One region of the Ruminococcus sp. RTP21484sp1_RTP21277st1_D2_RTP21277_210401 genome, then DNA from elsewhere that is predicted to be linked to it. Evidence: riboswitches for the same ligand, from Rfam matches in the RefSeq annotation. Region 1 holds a riboswitch; the other holds the start of a gene.

Region 1 (8,205 bases):
TCAAAAAAGAGTGAAATGATACGAGACTGTTCCGCAGATTATGTAGAACAGACAGAGTACGATTCCGATAGTGAGAACATCAGATGCATAATTACCAGAACCACGAACAGGAATATCACCTGATTCCCGGAAGTCTTTCAGTCATTTTGTTAATGTGCTGTATCCGATGCCAAGATTTTCTGCACATCCACGTACTCCGAGATCTTTGTGATCCTGATAGTACTGGACTGCATCAAGTTTAAATTGTTTGTCATGTTGCTTTGCCATATGAGATCCTCCTTCAGCATGCCTCTATTGTATCATGCTTATGTGTATTTGGAATTTCTCATTTTGGCTTGTACTATTTATATTTTAGCACCATTGTGTTTCACAGTTTCCGACATATGGGTGTTACCTATAAGCTTAAGCTGAACGGCGGTGATATAAAGGCGGTACAGGGAGATTCCTTTTATAACAGGAAGAATCTGAATCCGCAGATCCATGATACAGAAAAGAGGACGATGATGGCAGGCTTATTTTTTGTTTGAGTGTTCAAACTTCTATGTGACAAACGTAACTGTCTGTGATATTATAAAAACGATATAAGCGAAAATGACTTTTGCGGAAACGAAAGTATCTTTATATTTTTTTATCCGTATACTTCCTATAATGAGAATGAATACTTGCAAAGTTGATTACTAATATTTTTTCGTTATTACAGGTACAATAAGAACATGTAATAGCGGAAATGAGGTATAGTTACTTGCAGATAGAGAAGTATATTGCGGATAAAATAACATCTTTGTGTGAAAAGTGTGATATCAGTAAATATAGATTATCGCAGCTGTCGGGAATTTCCCAGTCATCACTGGGAAGAATCATGGCGCAGGAAAACCTGCTGTCGCTGATCACACTTGAAAAAATATGTACAGCTTTGGGCGTGACATTATCACAGTTTTTTCAGGAAGGTAATTCAGAGAATCTGACAGAAAAATAGAAAGAAGTTTTAAGGATATGGAACAATCTGAGTACAAATGAGCAGGAAACAGTGATGTCAATGCTGCGTGGTCTTCGGAAGTAGAAGAACAGTTCGAGTATATGTATCGGCTGTTCTTTTTTTATTTTTTGTCGTTAAAACGGTAATGTTTTCTTGTGTATACTAGAGCATTAAAGTATAATGAAATCAGTTTTTTTGCATAAGTATTAAAGCTATAATAAGGAAATCGGCAAACCAGATGAAAGTCTGGGACGCAAAGCTACAGGGCCTGTAAAATGGCAGCCAGTTGCATGAAATGAGGTTGCACTGTCTGTTTGGCAGTGCTTTTTTATGGTAGAGCACTTGAATAAGTAATACAGAAGCTGTTTGGAAAAATAGCGGGGAGGTTATTGATAATTAATGAATGTAAAATTAAAATCTGGAAGCAAGCAAGCAACTGTAGCCTAGAGGAGGGGAGAAAGATGAAGAAGTGCAAATTAGTACAGAATATAATGAATTTCAAATTTTGTTACATTATATTTTGCACAATTATATGTTTTATTGTTTTATCCGTTCCTACATTTGCCAAAGAAAACTCTGACAATGTTATCCGGGTAGGATCTTTTGAAGAAACTTATAATACCGTCAATGAAAAGGGAGAAAGAAGCGGCTATGGTTATGAGTATCTTCAAGATATTGCAGGTTATGCAGGATGGACATATAAATACATAACAAGTGATTGGAAAAACTGCTTTACACAGTTGGAAAATGGAGAGATTGATATTCTTGGTGACATTTCCTATACAGACGAACGTGCTGAAAATATGCTTTTTTCCGATATGCCTATGGGGGAAGAGAAATATTATATCTATACGGATGCATCCAATATGGATCTTACAGCAGGAAATTTGGATTCTTTTGAGGGAAAAAATATTGGTGTATCTAAAGATAATATAGTGGAGGATGTGCTTAATGAATGGGAATCAAAATATGGTCTGCATACGAAGCATATCAATGTTTCTACAACCACAGAAATTATGGACAAACTGTCGAAACATGAAATTGACTGCTTCGTTTCGGTAGAAGAATCCCGTTGGGAAGAATTGGATATTTCACCGCTTACAAGTATTGGAGAGACAGAAATCTATTTCGCTATAAATCCAGAACGTCCGGATATCAAAGAAGCACTGGATAGTGCTATGCGCAGAATCAAGGATGACAACCCATTTTACACAGATGATCTCTACAGGCGTTATCTTTCTGCACAGAGCAGCTCGTTTCTTTCAAAAGAAGAAAGTGAGTGGATCGGGCTGCATGGTGCAATCCGGATAGGGTATCTGAATCAGGATGGAGGTATCAGCAGTGTAGATCCATCAACAGGTAAACTGACAGGTGTTATTACAGATTATGTGGATCTTGCAGAAAATTGTCTGCAAGGTCAGACTCTGGAATTTGAATTAAATGGATATGAGACAAGAAGTGAACTGCTTCAGGCATTGCTGGATGGAAAAATAGACCTGATTTTTCATGCAAACCAGAATCCATACTTTGCAGAAACAAATGGATTTGCTTTGTCGGATACGCTATTGACTCTCAATATGGCAGCAATTACGGCAAAGGATTCTTTTGATGAAAATAAAGAGAATATAGTTGCTGTTGAAAAAGATGATTTTGTATTGAAAGCATATCTTTCATACAATTATCCGCAATGGAAGGTTGTGGAATATGAAACATCAGATGCAGCAGTAAAAGCAATGCAGAAAGGGGAGACGGATTGTATTGTAAGCAATTCAGGTACTGTTTCAGACTATTTGAAAAATAATAAGCTTCATAGTGTTTTCCTGACAAAAGAAGCTGATGTTCCATTTGCTATTCTGCAGGGAGAACCGGTTCTTTTGTCCATTCTGAATAAAACACTGACATCTATGCCTACAACTCAATTTTCAGGTGCAGTAGTTTCGTATAATGCTTCCTTACGAAAAGTTACAGCGAAGGATTTTATTCAGGACAATTTACTGACAGTTTCACTTATCGCTGGAATTTCTTTTTTCGTTGTTCTGTGTATAATTCTTGATTCTTTGAAAAAATCAAAACGTGCGGAAGAAAAATCCAAGAAGTCTGCTGAGCAGGCATTGAAGCTGAATCAGGAGCTTGAAGAAAAACAGCAGGAATTACAAAATGCACTTGTAGAAGCACAGAGTGCCAATAAGGCTAAGACTTCCTTTTTAAATAACATGTCTCATGATATCAGAACACCGATCAATGGTATTATTGGCATGCTTACGATTCTTGAGAAAAGCGGAAATGATGCTGAGCGGGCAAAGGATTGCATGAATAAAATACATGAGTCATCGAAACTGCTACTATCATTGATAAATGATGTTTTAGATATGGCAAAGTTAGAATCAGATACAGTGGTTTTTGGTGATGAATCCATCAATCTGGATCAGGTATGTCAGGAAATCACGGAGTCACTATCTTTTCAGGCAGAAGAAAAAGGACTTCATGTTATAGGAGAACATGATGATTACAGTGGTATATATGTTTGGAGCAATGCAGTTCATCTGAAAAAAATATTGATGAATCTGTTTACAAACAGTATGAAGTACAATAAGGTGAATGGTTTTATTTTCATGAGTATGAGAACGATTGAAAGATCAGAAGATCACATGACATGTGAATTTAAAATAAAAGATAATGGAATTGGAATGTCAGAAGAATTTATAAAAAATGAATTGTTTACTCCATTTGTACAGGCAGATAATTCCCCACGTTCTGATTATAATGGGACAGGTCTGGGAATGCCTATTGTGAAACAACTTGTAGAAAAGATGGGCGGAACCATAACAGTTGAAAGCAAGCTTGGTGAAGGAAGCTGTTTTACTGTAATACTTCCATTTAAAATTGATACGAATGCACGGCCGGAAGAAAAAGAAGATTTCAATGCAGATATATCAGGTGTCCGGATATTATTGGTTGAAGATAATGAGCTGAATGCGGAAATAGCAGAATTTATGCTGACGGAAAATGGGGCTAAAGTAGAAACAGTGAAAAATGGGTTAGAAGCTGTTCAGCACTTTGAAGCCTGCGAATCAGGAACATACGATGTTATTTTAATGGATGTCATGATGCCGGTGATGGATGGGCTTACTGCCACAAAAACAATAAGATCCCTGGAACGGCAGGATGCAAAAACAATCCCTATCATTGCTATGACTGCAAATGCATTTAGGGAAGATGCAGAAAAGTGTATGGAAGCAGGAATGAACGCACATCTTGCAAAGCCGCTGGATGCGGAAAAAATTAAGCAGACCATAAGCGAAGAGTTGAGAAAGCAAAATGCCTGTCATAAATGATTATGAGGCAACCGCAGCAATCAGGAGCCTTCCAGATGCATGGGAAAAGCAGACAGGAAATATAGAGAGAGGATTTTGTTATGACAGAAATTAATTTATTTCCGAAGCAACCGCAGTCTGTGACTGTTTTGGTTTTTATAACTGTGCTGATCGTTCTGCTTCTTATATAAAGTTGTTATATGGTCTGTCTTTTTATTCCTTAGAAGAAGCAGGCTGTGAAAATTCATATGTCTTTTTGGGACTGAAATAATTACTTAAATGAAAAACTAATTTCCAGCTAACGCAATCCGATTTTTGTTAGCTGACAGCTAATCAAAATCACCGGTTTGCAAACATGGGTTTTAGGAAGTCCAGCTAACATTTGGGTTCCGCTTTGTTTACACCCCCTTATTTGGGGATGTAAATCAGAGAAAAGGCGGGAAAAGAAACAATCTCTCCCAAACCTGCAAACATAAATTAGCTGAAACAGTACTCAATTCTATTAGCTACAGCTAATGGTCAAACAGCAATGTCTGTTTGGAACTTTACTATCTATAAAAGTTCCAGGCAGGCATTTTTTAGTGTCCTGAATCCTGGAGAAAAGGAGTCAAGATGACTGAACTAAACAGACAATCAGAAGAAAACGAAGAAAGAATCATAGAAATTGAGATTGAGCGTCTTCGACCGTTCAAACAGCATCCGTTTCAGGTGAAAGATGATAAGGAAATGTTTCTTCTGCAGGAAAGCATTGAGAAGTATGGCATCTTAAATCCGCTGATCGTCAGACCAGTACCGGATGGCTACTATGAGATCATATCCGTCCACAGAAGAAAACATGCTGCGGAGAAACTAGGATACCGTAAAGTACCGGTAATTATCCGAGTATTGACTGAAGATGATTCCATTTTAAGTATGGTGGACTCGAATCTTCACAGAGAACGGATGGAGTAAGTCATCAGGCACCAACCCTGTATGATGTTGTCCCAAAAGAAGAAATTGCTGAATTTGAAGAGCTTATGCGCAAAACCATAGCTGACATTGTATCAGAAGCCAGTAGCGTTGCCTGTTGGGTGTATGTGCAGAAATATGTGAAACAGAAAACTCTTGATGAAATGCTGCAAGAATTGCCAGGAGCAGGCCAGTTTATCATTGTCATGGATACTTGATTCGAAAGACTGATGGCGGATCAATAGAAGTTGTGATAGAATGAAGAAAACGATTTGATGTGCAAATCGGAAGTTGGAGGATACACGCATGAAAATTGTAATCATTAATGGAAGTGCCAGAAAAGGAAATACGCTGGCAGCAATCAATGCATTTATAAAAGGAGCGTCAGAAAAGAATAAAATTGAAATCATTGAACCCGACAAACTCAACATTGCACCATGCAAGGGATGTGGTGTCTGTCAATGCTCTAAGGGATGCGTCGATAAGGATGATACAAATTCTACAATTGATAAAATTGCTGCTGCAGATATGATTCTTTTTGCTACACCAGTTTATTGGTGGGGAATGTCAGCACAATTGAAACTTATCATTGATAAGTGCTACTGCCGTGGATTGCAGTTAAAAAACAAAAAAGTTGGCACAATTGTTGTAGGGGGGTCTCCTGTAGGCAGTATCCAGTATGAGCTGATTGATAAGCAGTTTGACTGTATGGCAAAATATCTTTCATGGGATATGCTTTTTAAAAAATCATATTACGCAACAGCCAGAGATGAACTTGAAAAAAATAAGGATTCCATGAACGAACTTGAGTGGATCGGAAAAAATTTATAAAGCACACACCAAATTCCTGTTTTTAAAGCTGTACATGAAAATGTATGGCTTTATTTTATAAAAACACATTGACAATTATCTATGTATATGCTAATCTACACACATAGATAAATATCAATGCGAGGTAAATGAAATGGAACTAACAAATGTTGCATTAATCTGCAAGGCACTTGGAGATTCAAACAGATTAGAAATAGTGCAAATGTTGTCAGATGGCGAAAAATGTGGATGCAGGCTCTTGGAAAAATTTGAAATTACACAGCCAACCCTGTCTTATCATATGAAGATACTGGTGGAATGTGGATTGGTGAATGATCGCAAAGAAGGTAAATGGCATCATTACTCTTTGAATTGTGATACTTTATTAGAATTCAAGAATTTTATTGGCAGTTTGACATGTGAGTCATGCTGTGACAAAAAAGATAGCTGTTGTTAGAGGGGAAATGCTAAGATGAAGTTTTTTCAAAAGTATTTATCTGTGTGGGTCATTCTATGCATGATCATCGGTGTATCCATAGGACATTTTTTCCCGATGATACCCAATATATTAAATAAGTTTGAATATGCAGGGATATCTATTCCTATGGCTGTATTAATCTGGATTATGATTTATAATCCTATAAAATGTCTGTGATTCAGTTCTTTATCTTTGTTTTTTGTTATCATACTCCTCCTTCCGCTGAGACTATTCCTCCCGCCGGGAGTCCACGTATTTCAATATCGGCTGTCCCTTCCGATATTAGAAATAGTGCTGTGAACACCTTTAGGTGGAACCAACAGACAAGTGAAACGTCTGTTATTGAGAGGGTATGGGGAGATTCCCATCAAGATAAATCCCATAGGAGAACAGGATGCCAAACGGCAATACTGTTAAACATGGGTGGATTTTGCTCTTATTTGTATCCCTCTATATAACGAAACGCTCAGAGGCTGTTTTACAGTGGGGGAAAAGAAAAAATATCAAAAAAATGATGATTAATGGTGAGCTTGTGATAGAATAGATAAAAGAGAAAAGCATAAAGGACGTAGTTGTGGAGAATATTTGTTATGATTAGAAAGTTGCTGAACGAAGATATCGATAGAGTTGCTGACATATGGTTAAAGACAAATCTGAAAGCACATTATTTTATTTCCAATCAATACTGGAAAAGTAATTATGAATTAGTGAAAGAAATGCTGTCACAATCCGAAGTTTATGTGTTTGAAGCAGATAAAATGATACAAGGATTTGTAGGACTAAATGATGAATATATCGAAGGTATTTTTGTCTCTGATGAAATGCAGTCATGTGGCATAGGTAAGCTTTTATTGGATTATATTAAGGATAAAAAAGTCAGCTTACGATTAAATGTATATCAGAAGAATGCCAGAGCAATTTCTTTTTACCAAAGAGAAGGGTTCATTATTCAATGTGAAGGTTTGGATGAAGATACTGGTGAAAAAGAGTACACTATGCTATGGAAACAAAAATAGAAATCGGAAGTTGTGGGAATAAAAAATATGGAATTAAGACTATTGCGCTATTTTTTGACGGTGGCAAAAGAACAGAGCTTTACAAAAGCAGCAGAACAATTGCATATTACCCAGCCAACGCTATCCAGACAAATGGCGGCATTTGAAGAGGAGCTTGGAGTAACATTATTTATTCGAAGCGGGAAGAAAATTTCGCTTACTGAAGAGGGGATTTTATTAAAAAGGCGTGCCCTGGAGATCCTTAATCTTGAGGAAAAAACACTTGAGGAACTGAAAGGAAAAGAAGATGTTGTAGAGGGAAATATAACCATTGGATGCGGTGAATTTGCAGCGGTGGAGACATTGGCGGAGATATGTAAAACATATAAAGAAAAATACCCGCTGGTTCAGATTGTATTGCATACTGCAACAGCAGATGCAGTGTATGAGATGATGAACAAAGGACTTGTAGATATTGCATTATTCATGGAGCCGGTGGACACCGAAGGGCTGGATTATATCCGGATCACAGATTGCGATCACTGGTGTGTTGGAATGCGGCCGGATGATCCGCTGGCAGAAAAAGAGTTTATAAGAAAAGAAGATCTTATTGGAAAACCATTGATCCTGCCGGAAAGAGTAAATGTTCAAAGTGAACTTGCCAATTGGTTTGGAAAAGACTTT
Region 2 (8,205 bases), on a different contig from region 1:
TTTGTCCGCAATAATCCAGTGCAGCTGCGCAACTGGCAGATCAGGAAGAAATGGGGTGTCAATCAGGTTCATATTCTTAAGAAGCTGGCGTGCTTCTTTCACTGTAGCACATTTTCCCAGAATCCATGGGATCAGTTCGAACTGAGTGATATTGTCTTTCCCCTCTACAGGCTTCTTGTAGCTGGCATTTCCAACGAAATTAAGGCCGGCGATTCCAAGACCTTTCTCATTGACCGCATCATAATACAGAGGATAGTTCTCCATAACACATGCCATTCCGATCATGGCATAATGATTTTTCAGCTGACCGCCTTCTCTTAAGTCAAATACATAATTTCTAGGCGTGATCACTACCTGGTCTCCATAGGAAATCTCATAATCCAGAGTTCTTCCAAAATAGAAATCCTTTGTTTTATAGGTTGCTGCTGTACACATATTCTGTTCCTCCATTCATCAGAGACTGTTTAAAAGTCAGTTCTGTATTACTGTTCACTGGTAACGTTCTGTAATCTGCATATTCCAAAAAGTTCCCAAGGCGTTGTATTTTCCAGTCTGTCATGTTATTATTTATAAAAATTGTGCATGAACGGTTCATCATTAGTGTTATATATTGTAGCACAAACTGTGAAAATTTAAACTCTTTTTTCCCGATTTCACACTTTTTTAAGAAAGGAACTTACCATGAATAAATCTATTGCAGTCGCAGGTACCGGATATGTAGGGCTTTCTATTTCTGTACTGCTGGCTCAGCATAATCATGTTGTTGCAGTTGACATAATTCCGGAGAAGATTGCTTTGATAAACCAGAAGAAATCTCCAATCCAAGATGAATATATCGAAAAATACCTGTCGGAAAAGGAACTGGATCTTACGGCCACCTCAGACGGAGAATCCGCCTACGCAGAGGCTGATTTTGTGGTAGTGGCCACCCCCACCAACTATGACAGCAGGAAAAATCATTTCGACACTTCCGCTGTTGAAGCTGTACTAAGCCTGGTCACAAGGGTGAATCCTGCTGCCACAATTGTGATCAAATCTACGATTCCTGTAGGCTACACAGAATCTATCCGAAAGAAGCTTCACAATAACAATATTATTTTCAGCCCGGAATTTCTCCGAGAGTCCAAGGCCCTGTACGACAATCTTTACCCAAGCAGGATCATTGTCTCCTGTGATGAACACACCAGAGAAGCAGCTCATACTTTTGCAGCACTTCTTCAGGAGGGTGCTCTTAAAGAAAATATCGACACCTTGTTCATGGGATATACGGAAGCAGAAGCTGTAAAACTTTTTGCCAACACCTATCTGGCACTTCGTGTTTCCTATTTTAATGAGCTGGATACTTACGCGGAAATGAAGGGGCTGAACACCCGCGATATTATCAATGGAGTCTGTCTGGATCCCCGGATCGGAACTCATTACAATAATCCTTCCTTTGGCTACGGCGGCTACTGCCTGCCTAAGGACACCAAACAGCTTCTTGCCAATTACAACGACGTTCCTCAGAATATGATGTCCGCAATCGTGGAAAGCAACCGTACCCGAAAGGATTTTATTGCTGATCAGGTACTGCAAAAAGCCGGCTATTACAACTACAATGAGGACAACCTTTATCAGTCAAGCCTGGAAAAAGAAGTGGTTATCGGCGTCTACCGCCTCACTATGAAGAGTAATTCCGATAATTTCCGGCAAAGCAGCATTCAGGGTGTTATGAAACGGATCAAGGCAAAAGGCGCCACTGTCATCATCTATGAGCCCAATTTGGAAAACGGTTCCACATTTTTTGGCAGCAAGGTTGTAAATAATCTGGAAGAGTTTAAAGAAAAAAGCCTGTGTATTCTGGCGAACCGTTATGACAAGGTCCTGGACGATGTGAAGAAAAAGGTTTATACAAGGGATCTGTTTTCCAGGGATTAAGAAACGAAAGCGTGTCTAAAAAAGGCTTCCGCAAGATGTACATCACAATTTGTGGGAGATTTTGCCCGGATGAGGGCGCCGCAGCGGGCTGCGTAGGTCGAATTCGAGCAAAATATACCGCAATCTGCACCATACAAAAACAGGCAGGAAACATAGCGATCAAGAGAGCAATAGCTCCGTTTAATCACTGTGTTTCCTGCCTGTTGTCTATGAAATCCGTTTTTTATTCACCATACTGGCAATTGCTCTCTTTCAATTGCCGGATGACTTTATCCTGAAATAGTGATTATAAGCATCCAGCACATCCTTACGTCCTCTCACGCGAATGGGAACCCGTTCTCCATTTCGGAGTAAAAACTCCTCTTCTACATCTGTAATGTGATCCATATTTACCAGAAAGCTTTGGTGGCAACGCAAAAAACGGGGATCCTCTATCTTTTTCTCAAGATTCCCAAGTTTTTCCGCAGTTTCAAGCACCGAACCATCCAGCATATGTAAGGTTACTGTATGGCGGTCACTTTCCAGGTATAAAATTTCATCCACGAAAGGATAACGATACTGTCTTCTGCATTTCACTGAAATCCGCCTGCGAAGCTCAGACTTCAGCAGTCTGTTTAAAATTGCTGTGGTCTGCTTCTCTTCTGCAGGTTTCAGAAGATAGCCGGATGCTTCTACCTCATAACTTTCAAGCGCAAAATCAGGTGAAGCAGTCAGAAATACAATAGGCGCTTTTACTCCCAGGTCACGCAGCTTCCGTGCCGTGTCCATTCCATTCAGATCGCCCATATAAATATCAAGAAAAATCAGATCTGGCCATATATAGCCCTCTTCAATGTCTGCAAGGAGGCTCTCTCCAGATTCATATTCCTGGATCTGCGCCTCCCTGCCATTTGTCTGAAAGTACACCATCAACTGACGCTTCAGCACAAAACGCTCAACTTCCACGTCGTCACATATGGCAATTCTGTTTACCAAAGCTCTCCCAAAGCCTCCTTGTACTTGACTAGTTTATTATAACACAACGTTCCCTCTCGGGGAGAAATCTGCATAATCGTCACGTTTCAGAGCATAATCCTCAATTACCTGCACTCCCCACTTTGTGGGATCTTTCAAGGCTTGCAAAGATCCTTCACAACCTCTCCGGCAATGATCAGTCCTGCAACAGACGGCACAAATGCTACGCTTCCCGGAATATCACGACGCTCTGTACATTTGTGCTTGGCACCTGGCGGGCAGATACAGTGGGTTCTGCAGCTGATGGACATATCCTCTATCGGTCTTGTAGGGATTTCCTCGGAATAAACCACTTTCAGCTTACGGACGCCACGTTTCTTCAGTTCGCGGCGCATAACCTTGGCAAGAGGGCAGACCTTAGTCTTATAAATGTCCGCAACTTTAAACTGGCTTGCATCCAGTTTGTTTCCGGCACCCATAGAACTGATGATCGGAACCCCTTTCTCCTTCGCCTTCATGACAAGGGAGATTTTTGCAGTAACGGTATCTACTGCATCTACAATATAATCATATTCTTCAAATGGAAAATCGTCTGCATTCTCCGGCAGAAAAAAACACTTATGTGTCTCCACCTTCACGTCCGGATTGATTTCCAGCATACGCTCTTTCATAACATCCGTCTTGTATTTTCCCACTGTTTTTCGCGTTGCTATGATCTGGCGGTTCAGATTCGTAAGGCATACCTTATCGTCATCGATCAGGTCAAAAGCACCTACCCCGCTTCTCACCAACGCCTCACACACATATCCGCCAACACCGCCGATTCCAAATACTGCCACTCTGGCACCGGCAAGCTTCTTCATCCCCTCTTCTCCAAGAAGAAGCTGGGTTCTTGAAAACTGATTTAACATAAATTTTTCTCTCCTCAATGAAAGACAGGCAACAGACTTTCAAACAGACATTTCTCTTTCAATAAGAAAACTGCGGTCTGTTCTATCTTCACATAAAAAGCCTGGGAAGCTTATCCACCCAGACTTTTGTCCACATTACCTTTCGGAAATATTTTATAATGACTGTGTTTTTCTGTCAATTATTTTTTCGCCTACACATAAATAAATTACAGCGTTCCTGTTCACTCCGTTCGCAGTATCATTACAGCCATTTTTTCAAAACATCACTCAGCTTATTCATATCCAGCGGCTTTGCGATATGTCCGTTCATACCTGTATTTTTTGCCAGCTGTACATCTTCTGCAAAAGCATTGGCAGTCATGGCAACAATTGGCAGTTCTCCTTTTTCACCGGGGAGGCTTCTAATTGCTGCGGTTGCCTGATAACCATTCAGAACAGGCATTTGGATATCCATAAAAATAAGGTCATACCGGTCTTTTGGAGAAACCTCCACTTTTTCAACTGCAATTTTTCCATTTTCGGCTGTCTCAACTTCTGCCCCTGTCATCTGCAGGATTTCCACTGCAATTTCTCTGTTTAACTCATTATCCTCGACCAGCAGAATCCTTTTTCCTGTGTAATCTGCTTCTGACAGATTCTCCAGATAATTCCTTGCTGTTTTTTCTTTTTTGTCAGAAACAAACTGCCGCAGTGTAGCGGTCAGCCTGGAACGGAATAACGGTTTTGCAATAAAAGCATCTACACCTGCTGCCTTTGCATCTTCTTCAATCTCGCTGAACTCATAAGATGTCAGTACAATGATGGTAATCTCCTTCCCTATCCGTTTCCGAATCTGTCTGGCAGTTTCTATGCCATCCATATCCGGCATCTTCCAGTCCAAAATAACAGCAAAGTAATCATTTTTTAACTCATGACGTGCATAGCAGCGCTCAACGGCTTCTCTGCCGGAGAGGACCCATTCGCCTGTAATTCCAATCTCCTTCAATGTCGCAACTGTACTTTCACAGCATGTCTTATCATCATCCACAACCAGAACCGGCAAATTCATCAGATTTTCATCCTTTTCTTTCTCTTTTTCCTGAAGTTCAAGATAAATTGTTACCGTAATTTTAGTTCCCTTGTGTAAGGTGCTGTCCACTTTAATATTACCATTCATCAGATTTACAATATTTCTGCTGATTGCCATTCCCAGACCAGTTCCCTGAACTCTGGTTGTCCGATGGTCATCTGCGCGGCTGAAGGGATCAAACATGATTTTCTGGAATTCCGGCGACATACCGATTCCATTATCCTCAATCGTAAATTCATAGCATCCAAGCTCCGAAAATCCATTTGGCTTTTCCTCTATGGAAAAAGTAATATTCCCGCCATCCGGTGTATACTTGATCGCATTACTCATCAGATTCACAAATACCTGCTGAATCCTCAGACTGTCACCGCAGACATCCTCATGTTCAATATGATTAATGTGTATATCAAAATTATGTTTATGTTCATCAAGCACCGGTCGCGTAAGTGTAATAAGATTATCCACCAATTCTGACAGATTGAAATCTTCCTGTGCCAGTGTCATTTTTCCACTTTCAATACGTGCCATATCCAGCACTTCATTGATCAACCCAAGCAGATGACGGCTTGATTCTGTAATCTTGCTGAGACATTCAATAACTCTGTCCTGACTCTCAATATTTGCTCCGGCGATTGCTGTCAGACCCACAATGGCATTCATCGGTGTCCGGATATCATGGGACATATTGGAAAGGAATTCTGTTTTTGCACGATTTGCATTTTCTGCGGACCGGTAAGCCTCTTTCAGTGCCTGACGGGATTCAATCTCTGCTTTCTTCTCCTGTGTCACATCCATGGATGCCAGCAATACCTTTTCCAGCTTTCCATTCTTCCATTCCAAGGGAATATAAGAAGCGATTTTATAAGTCTTTTCATCCAGGCTGCAATACTCAAACTTATAAATATCATTTTCGCTTTTCAGATTTTCCCGGATATTTTCCGGGGCTATCAGAATATCTATAGCTTCCAACGGTTCCAGTGTCTTATACTTTTCAAGAACCTGCATCTGAAAATCATGATAGAAGCCCAGAGGTTTATATATCATCTGTCCATTCAGATTGTAGAATTCATATCTGTCATTTTCCAGATCACAGACAACAAAACGGTCAACCAGACGCACTATGCTCTGAATCAGCTGCTCCATGGAAGCATTATCCGCTGCCATCTGCAGATGCCGTGCGCTCTCTACCTTTGCCTCCGTAATATCCCGCAGAAAAATCATGGCATATTCTGAATCCTCTATCTCGCCACGTATGATCACATTACGGACCCATCGTTCTTCTCCCTTCAGAGTGATTCGGCACTCCAAAGACAATTCGGTTTCCAGACCCTTCAGTTTTTCCGCAATATAGCCACGATCATAAAAAGCAGATACTGCCTTCTTATCTGTTTCCACAACATAGGAATCCACAAAATGCCGGATCAGTTCATCCCATGTATGACTCTGTTCAAAAACAGTCATCAGGGACGGTTCAACCTTAAAGGTATCAAATGTGTTTGCTTCCAGGTTAACATAATATTCGCACAGATCTGTTTTCGTAAAGGCACGGTGGAAAGCTGCTGACTTTTGTGCCTGCATAATTTCTTTTTTTTCCGCATCAATATTAATAAAAATCCCGGCAATCCTGCTGGCAGAACCATCCAGCCGGCGTATTACTTCTGCTGATGCCCGAAACCACTGGTACTGATGATCCTTCATTCTCATACGGTACTCTACCTGGTATTTTACCTGATTCGTCTTATCCGCAATTGCCGCCTGAAGCTGCATCATTACTCTTTCTTTATCCTGTGGATGCAGAAGATCTGACCAGGATTCCAGTTTATTCGGAAAATCCAGAGTATCATGATAGCCAAGCATTTTTCGGAACTCATGGCTCCAGTTTGCATTCACAATCTCACTGTTTTCGTCACAGTCAAAATACCAGAAGCCGGAACAGATAGCCTCATTGATCAGTGCCAGATTTACATGATCCCAGTTGACCTGTACGGACATAATCCAGATCTGTCTGCCTGCTTCATCTGTCGCATCCTCTTTATAAAGCCGTACATTATTCACTGTACCGTCCGCTGTAAGGATCTGCGCTTCCCCGGCTCCGTGGATCTGCAAAAAACGGTCTCGATCCAATATACTTATATCCTTGCCGTAAAAAAAATTCTTCAATGAGCCTTTTGTCTGCTTCATAAAAGAATCGAACGTATGTCCTATACTATGTAGCAGCAGATTACTCACAGACAGAATAGACAGATTTTGGTCATAATATCCGGTCAACATACCTACCCCGCCATTATTTTCCAGTGTTTTCTGTATTGCCTGTGATAAATCCTGTGTTTGTCCAGGTACCGTCTTGTTTAAAGAATATATTTTATCCTCATAATTTTCCTTATATAACATTTTATAAAAACCCTCACTCTGTTTGATGCGTGTTTGAAAAAGGCTTTCTGCAAAATGTGGCGCGCAGATTGTAGGAATGCTTTTTCAACCACGCTCCAGAACATGCTCCGGCAAGTTCTCGTACATATTTTGGCATATAAAAAGGACACCTGACAAACATCCTGCCAGTGTCCCTGCTACATCTTTTTAAACTCACACATCCATATACATATAGTATAAAAGGTATCGGAATCGCTTCCGTTCTCACGTCTTTTCTATATATGGAAACAGCAGCAACCGGCTGACATGGTCAGACTTTCTGACTTTAGCCCCTTCTGGCTTTGCGTCCCTGCCTTTCAGCAAGTTTGCCTTTAAATAATTCCCATTTTTCATCAAAAATAAAATACCATGAAGTTTCCGATGCGTCAATAATATTTTGATAGAAAATCTGTGTTTATGAACCATTCGCAAAGTCGAAGATGTCTCGCACAATCGTTACTCTGTCTTTGTCATATTCCCCGAAGTTCTGAATCATGCAGCCACCACCAACAACTACATATAAACGCATCAGCTCCGGATTGTATTCCCGTTCTCTCAGCTTATGAAAAATTTCTCTTGTGTAATCACTGGCAGCCTTACGGATTACAGCCAAATACTTTTCTCCGATGTCTGCTGTCCCGGTACGGATCACCTGTTCAATCTATGGAATGTCCAGACGGATGTGGAATCTAAAAAAAACTTCACGCAACTGACCGCCCGATGACCACACCCTTGTTTCTGCTTCGCTGCGTACAGCTCGGAATCTCCAGCCGGGATCTGGATCTTCTTACGATTGGGATGGTGAACGACATGTACGCAGAAAGCAGCAATGATGAGTACAAAGGCTATGCGCAGATCGCTACGCAGATGGATTTTGATGCATTTTAGCAAATTTATGTGCCTTATATAATGACAGTGTATTGACATTAGACGCGCATTTGAGTA

The links. A riboswitch is a leader RNA that binds a small molecule or an ion and turns the genes downstream of it on or off. The one in region 1 is predicted to bind cyclic di-GMP.
Region 2: linked by a shared signal. The riboswitch ahead of AB5706_RS19220 (hybrid sensor histidine kinase/response regulator) and the one ahead of AB5706_RS09780 (response regulator) in region 1 are both predicted to bind cyclic di-GMP.

The regions. Positions count from the first base shown of each region.
Region 1 covers NZ_JBCOMJ010000012.1:35,962-44,166, forward strand. The annotation lists gene AB5706_RS09770 (helix-turn-helix domain-containing protein) at 142-267, opposite strand; gene AB5706_RS09775 (helix-turn-helix domain-containing protein) at 743-976, shown strand; cyclic di-GMP riboswitch class I at 1,195-1,270, shown strand; gene AB5706_RS09780 (response regulator) at 1,438-4,311, shown strand; gene AB5706_RS09785 (ParB N-terminal domain-containing protein) at 4,903-5,241, shown strand; gene AB5706_RS09790 (hypothetical protein) at 5,307-5,456, shown strand; gene AB5706_RS09795 (flavodoxin family protein) at 5,545-6,069, shown strand; gene AB5706_RS09800 (ArsR/SmtB family transcription factor) at 6,203-6,505, shown strand; gene AB5706_RS09805 (hypothetical protein) at 6,921-7,070, shown strand; gene AB5706_RS09810 (GNAT family N-acetyltransferase) at 7,117-7,542, shown strand; gene AB5706_RS09815 (LysR family transcriptional regulator) at 7,570-8,205, shown strand, end outside.
Region 2 covers NZ_JBCOMJ010000035.1:36,471-44,675, forward strand. The annotation lists gene bsh (choloylglycine hydrolase) at 1-435, opposite strand, end outside; gene AB5706_RS19200 (nucleotide sugar dehydrogenase) at 682-1,917, shown strand; gene AB5706_RS19205 (DUF6783 domain-containing protein) at 1,929-2,195, shown strand; gene AB5706_RS19210 (LytR/AlgR family response regulator transcription factor) at 2,170-2,892, opposite strand; gene AB5706_RS19215 (tRNA threonylcarbamoyladenosine dehydratase) at 3,027-3,782, opposite strand; gene AB5706_RS19220 (hybrid sensor histidine kinase/response regulator) at 4,024-7,242, opposite strand; partial or broken gene AB5706_RS19225 (DUF6783 domain-containing protein) at 7,298-7,432, shown strand; cyclic di-GMP riboswitch class I at 7,511-7,601, opposite strand; gene AB5706_RS19230 (hypothetical protein) at 7,676-7,873, opposite strand; gene AB5706_RS19235 (hypothetical protein) at 7,981-8,148, shown strand.